DNA from 4 places in the Photobacterium sp. GB-210 genome. Region 3 is predicted to be linked to each of the others. Evidence: predicted binding sites of a transcription regulator. Region 3 holds the regulator's gene; each other region holds the start of a gene.

Region 1 (3,220 bases), on a different contig from region 3:
AGTACTGCCTCGTACTGGCAGTAATCCATTTCATCTACTCTCTTTTCCTCCGCTTCTTATCACTCGTGTCAGTAAGCTGTTACCGATTGAATATCTTCAAGAGTCGCTTGTTCTTGCCGTTATAAAATCAATTTATCGCCCTCCTATTGCCTAATAGTTTGCTTATTTCTGGATCTAAATTGGATTCAAAGTAAGTGTTAATTTCACAAATTAATTATCCCATCTTAATTATATAGATGAGTGATGATTGTTATTAATTAATGATGTTGCTTTATAAATAAAGCGGCAAGAGAACTATTATGAAAAATTTACTATTAAAATTATTAACTAAAAATAGTATTACGAGTGTTTTATTACTTATTTCAATGTTTCTTATTCCTGATAATAATTTTATCAATGTGCCTAGTGATGACATCAAACAATTGCTGTTTTTTATTCTTTGCCTGCAGGGAATGAAAGTGGGTGCAGATAAAGTAACGTTTAAATAATTAACGGGGGTATTATGAAGTCGAATGTATTAAGCATGATTAGAGAAAAAAGTCTTACAATAGTACTATTATTGTTAATGTCATTTCTGTTGCCAAACTATGCGTTAGCAGAGTCTTATAGCGTAGATTCTTCTAATCACACGTGCTCTCATCACTCTGATTGCCAACACCATGATTCACAGACACCATCGCCATGAGTCACATCAACATCGATGTGAGAATCATCATTATGATGGCGATAATGGATATGAAAGTTGTGATCATGCTAGAGATCATCATAAGCAACATGAACATTGCCAACATGATGATGATTGATCGTTGCTATGAATTTCTAAATTAGTTTTCTAGTATTAACTATCGAAGTTTTGGCACTTTTAAAGTTAGAAGCTTAAAGCGCCATTTTAAAGAGTTGGTGGTATGGATAATAAACAGGCGTCTCAAATGGAACAATTATTAGCAATTATGTCTCAGTTGCGAGACCCACATCGTGGTTGTCCGTGGGATTTGAAACAAAACTTTGATTCAATCGTTCCCTATACCCTTGAAGAAGCCTATGAAGTGGCTGATGCCATCGAGCAGAAAAACTGGAACGATGTAAAAGAAGAATTAGGTGATTTATTGTTCCAAGTTGTTTTTTATAGTCAGATGGCCAAAGAACAAGGGTTGTTTGAATTTGACGATGTAGTGGCAGGCATAAGTGAAAAGCTGGTCCGTCGCCATCCCCATGTTTTTAGTGATGCTGATTTTGATGATGAAGCAGCCGTTCAACAAAACTGGGAAGCCGAAAAAGCCAAAGAGCGCGCAGCTAAAGAGCAAGATGAGAGCTTGCTTGCCAATATTCCAAACGCATTACCGGCATTAATGCGTGCTGATAAAATTCAAAAACGCTGCGCGAATGTTGGTTTTGATTGGGATGAATTAGCACCAGTGGTTGATAAGGTAAAAGAAGAGCTTGATGAAGTGATGGACGAAGTGATTCAAGCGGTGCCAGAACAACAACGAATAGAAGAAGAGCTCGGTGATCTACTATTTTCAGTGGTGAATTTAAGTCGTCATTTAAAAGTAAAACCAGAGATGGCATTACAAAAAGCCAATAAAAAATTTGAAAAGCGTTTTCGCCAAGTGGAAGAAAGTGTGCTAGAACAAGGAAAGATCATTAGTCAGTGTTCATTAACTGAGCTAGATGAAGCATGGAATCGTGTTAAAGAGAAAGAAAGTAAAAACCAGTAATTAAAAATTCAGCATGATTTTTAAATGCATTATACCATTATGGTATTGTTCTGCTTGTTAAAGCTTGATATTTCAGTTCATAACGCTTACTTGATGTGAAGCAAAAAAAATCAAATGGCGGTGTGATAGTTTTCACGTTGTGGCGATAAATGGTGTCTGGTATACTAATTTCCCGTCCAGATACATTTATCCTCTACACCAATCTTCCAGGTTAAACATGACTACGAATTACATTTTTGTTACGGGCGGAGTAGTTTCCTCTCTAGGTAAAGGCATTGCTGCTGCATCACTTGCAGCGATTTTAGAAGCACGTGGTCTTAACGTGACTATGATGAAGCTTGACCCTTACATCAACGTTGATCCAGGCACAATGAGCCCAATTCAACACGGCGAAGTATTCGTTACGGAAGACGGTGCAGAGACTGACCTAGACTTAGGTCACTACGAGCGTTTCATTCGTACCAAGATGACTAAGCGTAATAACTTTACAGCTGGTCGCGTGTACGCAGACGTCTTACGCAAAGAGCGTCGTGGTGATTACTTAGGTGCAACGATTCAGGTAATTCCTCATATCACGAATGAAATCAAATCTCGCGTGTTAGCGGGTGCTGAAGGTCATGATGTAGCAATCGTTGAAGTAGGCGGTACTGTGGGTGATATTGAATCACTCCCATTTATGGAAGCTATTCGTCAATTAGCCGTAGAGCAAGGTCGTGAAAACACCATGTTCATGCACTTGACACTTGTTCCTTACCTAGCAGCGGCTGGCGAAGTGAAAACTAAGCCAACTCAGCACTCAGTAAAAGAACTTCTTTCTATTGGTATTCAGCCAGACATCTTAGTGTGTCGTTCTGATCGTATGATCCCTGCCAATGAGCGTGCAAAAATTGCCCTGTTCTGTAACGTGCAGGAAAAAGCTGTTATCTCAATGAAAGATGTAGATTCAATCTACAAAATCCCACAATTAATTAAGTCTCAAGGTCTTGATGATTTAGTGTGTAAGCGCTTTGGTATTACAGCACCAGAAGCTGATCTTTCTGAGTGGGAACAAGTTATTTATGAAGAAGCGAACCCTACCTCTGAAGTCGTTATTGGTATGGTTGGTAAGTACATTGAACTGCCAGACGCATATAAGTCAGTTAACGAAGCACTTAAACACGCGGGCCTGAAAAATCGTCTATCAGTAAAAATCAAATACATCGATTCTCAAGATGTTGAGTCAAAAGGTACAGAAGTACTGGCTGGCCTTGATGCAATCTTGGTTCCAGGTGGTTTTGGTAGCCGTGGTGTTGAAGGTAAGATCCTTACTGCTCAATACGCACGTGAAAATAATATTCCATACCTAGGTATTTGTTTAGGTATGCAGGTAGCATTAATCGAGTTTGCTCGAAATGTAGCCAAAATGTCTGATGCGCATTCAACTGAATTTAATGCTGAAACTAAATATCCAGTCGTTGGTCTTATTACTGAGTGGATTGATAGTGAAGGTAAAGTTGAAGAGC
Region 2 (3,220 bases), on a different contig from region 3:
CGCTAGTTTGCCGCTTAATACGTCTGTTACAGGCGCGTAAGTCATGTTTAAATCATTCTCCGTTTAGGCACTGACTTTGGAATTAAAGTATCTCGTGCTTAAAGATATTTATGTATTAGCAATATTACCTTTCTTACGACAAGCATCAAGTATTGATATCAATCAAATGATAAATTGATGAAAGAAATAGGCAATTTGAGGTGATAGTTGGTTAATTATCGGTCATTTGCAAGAAACCGCTTCGCTTTAGCGTTGTAAAACATTAAAGCGAAGCGGTTTTTTGATAAATGTTTTATAAATCAAGCAAAGTACAGAGCGATTAAGCGATGGCTAGATATTTGTGTGTTTGGATCGATAAACGCCAGTTACGTTGAATACATGTTTCAATACATAGTTCTGTTGCACGTGGCTTTTGACTGATAGGTTGAAGCGCAATCGTGACATCAGGTTTTAGCGTCACGCCATCAATGAGCGCATCAAGTTGTTCAATGTCTTTGCTAGTGCCGACAGGGTGCTTGATCTCGTTAGCGCGCGCGAGGGAAGAAGCTAAAACGGGCAACTTTGCTTTCATGTTAATTTTTGGCGATACCGTTACCCAAGTATTATCACTGGTTTGAATTTCAGATGTGCCACTGGTTTCGATCTGACAATTAAAGCCAGCATCTTCTAGTGCATGAGTTAAAGGACGAAGATCGTAAATACAAGGTTCACCGCCTGTAATAACAACATGTTTAGCCGTATATTTTTGATCTTGTAATAATTGCACTACACCATTAGCGTCAAGATTAGTCCAAAGTGGTGAGTCCCCAGTTTTAGCCATGATCTGCTCTAAGCTAACTAAATCTTGTGGCTCTGCTGTCCAAGTTTGTTTGGTGTCACACCATGAGCAGCCAACAGGGCAGACTTGTAATCGAACAAAAATTGCAGGCACGCCAGTAAATACACCTTCACCCTGAATTGTTTCGAATACTTCGTTAATTTTGTACACGTTGAACCTCTTATTTTCACGTCTATAACCATTCTAGTGTCAATGAAACATGATCATTATTAGAAAAGTTACTGCGTGAAATAAATCCGCTAATTAAAAAAAAGAGTAGGCAAAAAAGCCTTTTTTTCATTATCGCAGAAGCGAAACTCAATGTCTTTAGTCGTTGATAGTGATACTTGTCACGTACTGACGATAAGAGGCTTCACAATTACTTCGCAAAGTAAAAAAATTAGTTTCCGAAGGTTTTTAAGCTGATTTTTCTCAGGAGTATCGACATGTACGTCGCTCAGCCAGGCCATATCGATCATATAAAAAGAAATAATGCCGGCAGCGTATATAAACTAATTGATTTGTATGGGCCGATCTCGCGCATTGAATTGTCTAAACGCAGTCAACTTGCCCCCGCAAGTATTACTAAGATCACCCGTGAATTAATTGATGCGCATTTAATTAAAGAAACGCAATTTCAAGAACCGAGCAGCCGTGGACGACCTGCTATTGGGCTAGTTCCTGCCAATGAAGGGTGGCAATTTTTATCTATTCGTTTAGGTCGTGGTTATCTTACTATTGCTTTACATGCACTTGGCGGCGAAATTCTAGTAGAAGAACGTCAAGATATTGAGCAACTGCATCAAGAAGATGTGGTTAAAAAGTTATTAGCTGAAATAAACATTTTCTTTGCCAATCATGTTAGCGAACTAGACAGAATGACAGCGATTGCGGTGTCATTACCGGGGTTAGTTAATTCCAGTGAAGGTATGGTATTACAGATGCCACATTATAATGTGTCTAATTTACCCTTGGGTGAAATTATTCACAATGAAACTGGATTGCCTGTTTTTATCGGTAATGACACACGTTCATGGGCTTTAGCAGAAAAATTGTTCGGTAATTCTCGTGGTATTGCAAACTCCATTTTGATTTCTATTCATCATGGTGTGGGGGCGGGGATTGTCCTTGATGATAATGTGCTGCAAGGGAAAACCGGTAACGTGGGTGAGCTTGGGCATATTCAAATTAAGCCGTTTGGCAAACGTTGTTTTTGCGGTAATCATGGCTGCTTAGAAACCGTTGCGAGTTTACAGGCCATTTTAGAACAAGTGAAAACGCAGCTTAAAGCAGGACATGAATCTATGCTGAATCATATGCCTTTAACGATTGAATCAGTATGTGATGCGGCAGTAGAAGGTGACAGTTTAGCGCGACAAATTATTGTGGAGTTAGGTCATAATTTAGGGCAAGCCATTGCGATAATGGTTAACCTATTTAACCCTCAGCGCATTTTGATTGGTGGGGAGTTTAATCGTGCTAAATCGGTACTCTATCCTGCGATTATGGATCGTATTAGCTCGCAAACCTTACCTGTTTATTTCGATGGCTTAGAAATAGAAGAAAGCTGTTTTTACACTCAAGCGACGATGCCGGGAGCGGCTTTGGTTAAACAAGCGTTGTACGATGGACATTTATTGATGAAACTCGTCGACGGTTAATTATATTTGATTTAACTGATTGCTATAACTAATTGATACTACATGGATATTAGAATTTTTCTTTAATTTCCATGTAGCTTTCTCGAATATGTTCAATCAGTGCTTGAATCCGTTTAGCAGGTTTTCTGGTATACGGATAGACAGCATAAATCCCCACCACTTTACCCGCATGTGCCGAGAGCAATTCAACTAACTCACCGCGCTCTAATTCATCATGAACTAAGCAATTGGGTAGATAAGCGATACCATTACCTGCGAGGACATTTTTTTTCAACGCTATCGCATTGTCGGATGAAAAGTTTCCGCTGACTTTTTGAGTGTAAATTTTATTTTGTTTAATAAATTGCCAGTCAAAAGGGCCAGTACTTTGAGGGTTATAACCTAGACAATTATGGCTATTGAGATCTTTAGGTTTTTCTGGCTTGCCATAATGTTCAATGTAAGCGGGTGAGGCACATATTACCCAGCGAGAATTAAAAATATGACGAGCGATTAAGCTTGAATCTTCGAGATAACCGGTACGGATCACCAAATCGTAGTTATCAGCAACGAGATCGACAAAGTGATTGTTTAGCGACATATCAACCGAAAGACCGGGGTGTTTCTGACAAAAATCAGACACGGCTTTTGCTAATACTAATTCGCCTGAAATTGTCGGTACTGACATCCGAATTTTACCAGAGAGTGCTTCGCTGTAGCCCTTCACAGAGTCAAAAGCAGCTTGAGCAACATGGTTGATACT
Region 3 (3,220 bases):
TTCACCAATCATCAAGCATACAGAGCAATATTTCTCTAAAGAATCAGCAATGGTGTTAGCCACTAAGGTTTCATTTAAATCAAAACCTGAAACAATAAAATGCAAATTGGCTGCGGTAAATAAACGTGGCGCTTGCTCTCGACGCTCAGCTGAAATAAGAACCTCACAACCCACAATATTTTGCGCTTGGGATTGTAAACCACTGACAACATCTACTGAGCTACACCCTCCCGCCGCCATTAATACCAATTCCATTGGACTTGGAGCTTTATCCCCTCCATTACCATCCATGACTACACTATGACCGGAGCTAGATTGACCTAAAAAAGTCATATCTTCTACCCATTTTACTCGGGACTGCATCGCTTAATCCTTATTCAAACGCCCAATAATTGTCTCTAGTCTTATTGATTAAATAATGAATGTAAATCCTAATTCTCCGCCTTAATAACAACTTTTTCCCTCTCTAAAAATCGTCGTAATAATCTTTACTTATCGCACCACTTAAAATTATCTCGCCGCATTGTGATCCTGTGCACAGTTATCCATATGAAATGAACGAATCTACTAGATCAATATCAAGAAAAAGGCGCAGAAAAAGGATACACTCTAACTTATTCAAGTTAGCTTGCAGCCCAGCGGCTGAATGGATACCCTATCAGTAGGCAGTTTTTTTTCTCGTGATAAAAGTTAGAAAAGAAACCAATGCTGTTGGGCAACAAATGCAGAGGAAGTTAGTAATATGGTTCCAGGTAAACCGCAAACAGATCCAACTTTAGAGTGGTTTCTTTCCCATTGTCATATTCACAAGTACCCATCGAAAAGTACGCTGATCCACGCAGGTGAGAAAGCAGAAACGTTGTACTACATTGTGAAGGGTTCTGTTGCTGTACTAATCAAGGATGAAGAAGGTAAGGAAATGATCCTTTCTTACCTAAACCAAGGTGACTTTATTGGTGAGCTTGGCTTATTCGAAGAAGATCAAGAGCGTACTGCTTGGGTTCGTGCGAAAAGTCCTTGTGAAGTAGCAGAAATTTCATTCAAAAAATTCCGTCAGTTAATTCAGGTTAACCCTGATATTCTGATGCGCTTATCTGCTCAAATGGCAAGTCGCCTACAAGTGACAAGCCAGAAAGTAGGTGATTTGGCATTCTTAGACGTTACAGGTCGTATCGCACAGACATTGCTAAATCTTGCAAAACAACCAGATGCAATGACGCACCCTGATGGCATGCAGATTAAGATCACTCGTCAAGAAATCGGTCAAATTGTTGGCTGTTCTCGTGAAACAGTGGGTCGTATTCTGAAAATGCTTGAAGAGCAGAACCTAATCTCTGCTCACGGTAAGACGATTGTTGTTTACGGTACGCGTTAATTTTTAACGTCTTTAACCGTACGAAAAAAGCCGCACACTGTTGCGGCTTTTTTATTTCTTATTGATTAATAATCCCCCCCCATAAATACCTTTAAAAAGTGTGTCATTAATGCCATTAATTAACTTGTATTGCTCAAATTAAATGCTAAATTCAAGCAATGAATGGACTTCATCTTTTTTTGGTTTTTATATGGATATTGAACGTTTTGCCCCGAATAGCTACACCACTGTACCTGGCGCTATCGCTCCTCAACCTACAACTATTGAGATGACAGGCTTTAGTGACCGTCGTTGTTATTTAGAACAGCAAACAGGTTTACGTCGCTGTCCTGTTGAAGACAGTGGTATTTGGGGATCGCCCCTCGATAATTAACAGATTTAAAAAAGCAGCCGATTGGCTGCTTTTTATTGCATTGTTTACACTGTTCAAGAGTTATAAGTACTTTCAAAGATCTTATCTGCCGAAGCTTCTACAAACCCGGTATAAATCTCACCATCTGGCTGTAAATAACGTTTAGCAAACTCATAAAATCCGCCAGAGACCAACATCTCACCATCAGAAAACGTGACCATGACTTTATCAGCCATGGTTGCTGATTGCTCTAACATCACAGTAGGATCGCCTTTTACCGCACCTCCCGCCTGATTAATGTCAAAACCACTTGATTCGAGAAAATGGTTCACTTCAGAAATTTCATTAAATTGCTCAAGCTGATTAATATCAACAGTAAAATGATTAGCACCAAAACCATGCGCTGCCACCCACCCTGCATATTCACTTTCTGCATTTAAAAACTGATAACTATCACGGCTTAATTGCCATGGTTTACCTTGAGAAAGAAAAGCAGGATCAGCAAAATAAGCATCATCAACTTGATCGACAAGCTGACGTACTTCTGTTTGTAACTCTGTTGAACATAATCCTAATTGCAGTTCACTAATAAATACTTTAGGCGCAGCGGGATCGGGATGTTCAAAGTGCTCTGCATATAACTTTTTCGCTTTGAAATGATATCGACCTTTGGGTTTATAACCTACCGCAATAAATGGAGCCGCTAATCTTGCTAAACCACATTTAGGTAGTGCAAAGGTACGCAACGCAATATGATCATTTCTAAGTGGCGCATCTTCGGTAAGTAATTGCCGAATATTCAGCGCTGAAGGGCATAATCGCTGAGTATAATCTTGCCATAACGCGGTAAATAATTGTTCCATGCTGCACAATCCTTACTGTAAGTAATACAGTGAACCTATTAGTCTCAGAGTGAAATACCCGGAGATAACTGCTCAGGTAAGCATGTTGCCTCACCTTCCATTGATGCCATTGGGTAAGCACAATAATCAGCAGCGTAGTAAGCACTTGGGCGTAAATTACCAGATGCTCCTGGGCCACCAAACGGTGCATCTCCACTCGCTCCCGTTAACTGGCGATTACGATTTACAATCCCCGCGCGAATATGATCAATAAAATATTGCCATTCACTATCATCGGTTGATACAAGCCCGGCTGATAAGCCATAACGGGTGTCGTTCGCAAGACACACGGCTTGAGCAAGATCTTGATAACGCACTACCTGCAATAATGGGCCAAAGTATTCTTCATCGGGTAAATTTTCGATATTCGTAACATCAACGATCCCAGGTGTAACCACCGCTCCCTGTCCGCGCTTTGCCTCTACCAATACTTCGCCACCAAGCGATACTAATTGTCGTTGAGTTTGCACAATATTGTCTGCGGCTTGGCGGGAGATTTGAGGCCCCATAAACGGCGCAGGCTCGGCAAATGGTCCATCGACCACAATCGCTTTGGTTGCTTCCACTAAAGCTGCCAACAACGCATCCCCT
Region 4 (3,220 bases), on a different contig from region 3:
GAAAAAACGCTATCACGATTAGATAAATACACACTGGCAATCCCTTGTTTTGCCAGTGCTTCACGCACCAACTTACCTTCTCGTCCTGTACGTACTAACACCGCTATATCACCCGCTTTCACTGGGTGTTGAGTTTCTTTATCTAAAAAGTAGCCTTGTCCTTGTTGTGACTGCTCTAAAATATGCTGAATGTGTGCTGCTGTCGCCGTTGCCATCGTCGACTCATAATCGCCCTTGGTAATAGGCTTACCATCGAGGCTATCTTGCAACCAGAACGTGAGCGCGTGTTGTTGTTCGCCGTTTAGCCACCAGCTACGATCTGGTGCTTTCGGACTATGACCAACAGGGTCAAACGTAATATCTTGATCATAAATAAACGGGCTATTAGGGGTATCAAAGACGCTATTTACCGACGCAATCATATCTGCCGTTGAACGCCAGTTGGTACCTAATGTGTAATGATCTTGAACCTGACGACGGGCTTGAATATAAGTAAAAATATCTGCCCCACGAAACGCATAAATCGCCTGCTTAGGATCACCGATCATAAACAATCCGCATTCAGGGTGATCGTGATACACCGAACTGAAGATACCGTACTGCAAGGGGTCGGTATCTTGGAATTCGTCGATCATCGCAACTGGATATTGGCTGCGGATCTTACTTGCCAGGAGATCATCTTGATCGTTGTCGATCGCAGCGCCTAACTGCGTTAAGAGATCATCAAACGATAACCACCCTTTATGGGCTTTTGCCTGCGCCAGTAAAATACGACAATGTTCAATCGCGTGCGCTAATAAGGGATCGCGTAATGTCGCTGGGTTATCAAGTAAATCTGCAACCGCAACAAATACCGCATGCTGTGGTGCTTCACCTTTCGGGGTTTTAGTGATCAATTCCTGTTGGTGAAACTTCTCTAATTTATCCGGTAAATCATAATTCTCAGTCGGTTGATTAGCCCATTCATTCACTTGAGCGAGCCACGTTGGTAGGCTCTTTTTGGTATAGCTACGTTTATTCACGTCTGAATTGGCAATTAACGCTTCTAAATCAGCGAAGTGCTGTTTCCATAATGCTTTAAATTCATTAATGCGTTCGATATTTTGCTGATGTAACTGCTCTAAACTTACCGTCATAGCCGCTACAGAAAGTTTAACGGGAGCACCTGTTAAACTATTGCCAATATCTTTTAATAGCGCATGCGGCGATGACCATAAATCACGGATCTGACAAGCAAGCGCTCGTGGTAACTGATAGAAATGACTACGCCAGTAATCCGCTACCACCAAGTTCTTCAATTGGCTTTCATCGGTGACAAATTCATTGTTGAAACGACAGCCTGATTCAAACGCGTTTTGAGTCAACATTCGCTGACAAAAACCATGGATGGTATAAATAGCTGCTTCATCCATTTGACGTTCAGCTTGCAGTAAAATATTGGCTGCCGCTTTATGATCGGGATACTCTTGCAGTAACGGGGCTATAACGGGATCGCCACTCACACCACGACTAAACGCTAAACGCGCATCGTGAATACGGCCACGAATACGATCGCGAAGCTCTGCCGTTGCCGCTTCGGTAAAAGTCACCACCAGTATTTGATCAACCGTTAATTCAACAGTATGACGCGTTTCTGCATTACCATGACCGAGTAATAGACGCAGGTATAAACTGGCAATAGTAAATGTTTTGCCCGTACCAGCAGAGGCTTCAATTAAACGTGTACCATGCAATGGAAAGGCCATTGGCTGCAAAATATTGGTTTGCGTTTGTACCGTCATGATTTTACTTGTCCCATATCGTAAAACTCGATCACTCCAATGATCCCTTGAAGCTCAAGGTGATCTTGCTCACATCACTACTGTGATCAAACACTTATAAGCGAATATTGAGCGATCAAATCTTGTTATATTCTAATATTGTGAGAACTTACTCACGGTTTGTATTACAGCGGTTGGTTAGTATCAGCGCCAGAAACTTGGTCACCTCTGGACCGGTGGCCGTACAGCAAGCACCCTACAACTAATAATGATTTGCTGGCGGCCACACTACCCCTTATTCCGGCTTTACTTCTTCACTATTTAATACCGCAGCCTGAAGTACTTTCAGTGCCAACACATAGCTATTCTGTGCAAGTTCATCATTCCAATGTGTCCATACTCGATTGATGTATTCATCCGCGCCTTCACCTGCAAAGAAGTAACCATCGTTAAAACAATCTGCCATTTTGCTGTAGGCTTTCTCGATGGTTTGTTCATCGTCTTTCCAGTTACCTTGCTTATCAACACACGCTTGAATACCTGCATGTGCTGTTTTCGGAAAATACGCTAAAGGTTGATTCAAACCTTGGTAATACAACTCGATAAGCTCTTGTAAATAACCTTGTGCTTTACTCGCTTCGATCGCATTAATGACAAGGTGCTTATCGGTACCAATAATATGTGTTTTCTGGTTCAATTCTGGCTGGCTAATCGCTAAACATAAGTGATCACACCAAGCCGCGAGTAAATCTACCGAGCGCACTTTACCACTACGAAAACGCATTAAACCTGATTGATAGCGCTGTTTCAGCCAACCTTGAAGTAATACGGCATAACCATTTATCGTTAGTGTTATTGCCACTTCCTGATCATCTAATGGCGCATGAATTAATGGCTCAATCTGGCTCACTAACTCACGTACTGCTAGACGACTGGCATCTAAATCAATATCACCAAATGCCGCTACAGGTAACTTGCCCGCTGCTTTTTGCTCTTGGGCAAAATGACTGAAGATCTGATCCGGATCTTTATTGGTCATTTGAGCATCAAGCAATAATGCTAATAGCTCATCTTTAACGTGATAACTTTCAAGATGATTCAGCACAAACGGTTCATCATCTTCCAATAATCCCATTGGCGGCTCAAAGTAGACTTTCAAACGACGGTTAAAGAAATAACGCACCGGTAAACGCCAGAAACGCTGCAACTCAGCAAGCTCTAATACTTGTTGTTGATCATCGGCAATCGGTTCTGGAGGAAGTTCACCTAATTGGAAAGGTTGGCTCGCTTGCCCTTCACGAGCAGCAGCGGGTAGCCATTCAATGGCATAACTGCTATTACTCCCGATAAATGCACTCGGACTAAATGGCACTAAGGGATGGTGCTCAATCAGTTTTTGTTTAATGTTTTCGGCTGATTGATCGACAGGAAGAGATTCATCCCCCTCTAAGCAATAACCT

Evidence for each region. The regulator CRP, encoded in region 3, controls carbon source genes, mostly activating them, when cyclic AMP is high. The targets are predictions, from matches to a motif close to TGTGANNNNNNTCACA.
Region 1: a site for CRP is predicted at 1,840-1,855, ahead of C9J38_RS08160 (CTP synthase). Genes of this name have one in related genera too.
Region 2: a site for CRP is predicted at 1,157-1,172, ahead of C9J38_RS02965 (ROK family protein). Genes of this name have one in related genera too.
Region 4: a site for CRP is predicted at 1,840-1,855, ahead of recB (exodeoxyribonuclease V subunit beta). Genes of this name have one in related genera too.

Annotation. Positions count from the first base shown of each region.
Region 1 is NZ_PYNU01000003.1:222,926-226,145, forward strand. Features, by position in the region: gene C9J38_RS08145 (hypothetical protein) at 1-154, shown strand, start outside; gene C9J38_RS08150 (hypothetical protein) at 300-488, shown strand; gene mazG (nucleoside triphosphate pyrophosphohydrolase) at 906-1,718, shown strand; gene C9J38_RS08160 (CTP synthase) at 1,936-3,220, shown strand, end outside.
Region 2 is NZ_PYNU01000001.1:644,286-647,505, forward strand. Features, by position in the region: gene asnS (asparagine--tRNA ligase) at 1-45, opposite strand, end outside; gene queE (7-carboxy-7-deazaguanine synthase QueE) at 320-988, opposite strand; gene C9J38_RS02965 (ROK family protein) at 1,264-2,478, shown strand; gene C9J38_RS02970 (LysR family transcriptional regulator) at 2,528-3,220, opposite strand, start outside.
Region 3 is NZ_PYNU01000010.1:96,019-99,238, reverse strand. Features, by position in the region: gene C9J38_RS13250 (OsmC family protein) at 1-363, opposite strand, end outside; gene crp (cAMP-activated global transcriptional regulator CRP) at 743-1,375, shown strand; gene C9J38_RS13240 (hypothetical protein) at 1,566-1,748, shown strand; gene C9J38_RS13235 (DUF1338 domain-containing protein) at 1,802-2,590, opposite strand; gene astD (succinylglutamate-semialdehyde dehydrogenase) at 2,635-3,220, opposite strand, start outside.
Region 4 is NZ_PYNU01000013.1:81,276-84,495, forward strand. Features, by position in the region: gene recB (exodeoxyribonuclease V subunit beta) at 1-1,781, opposite strand, end outside; gene recC (exodeoxyribonuclease V subunit gamma) at 2,056-3,220, opposite strand, start outside.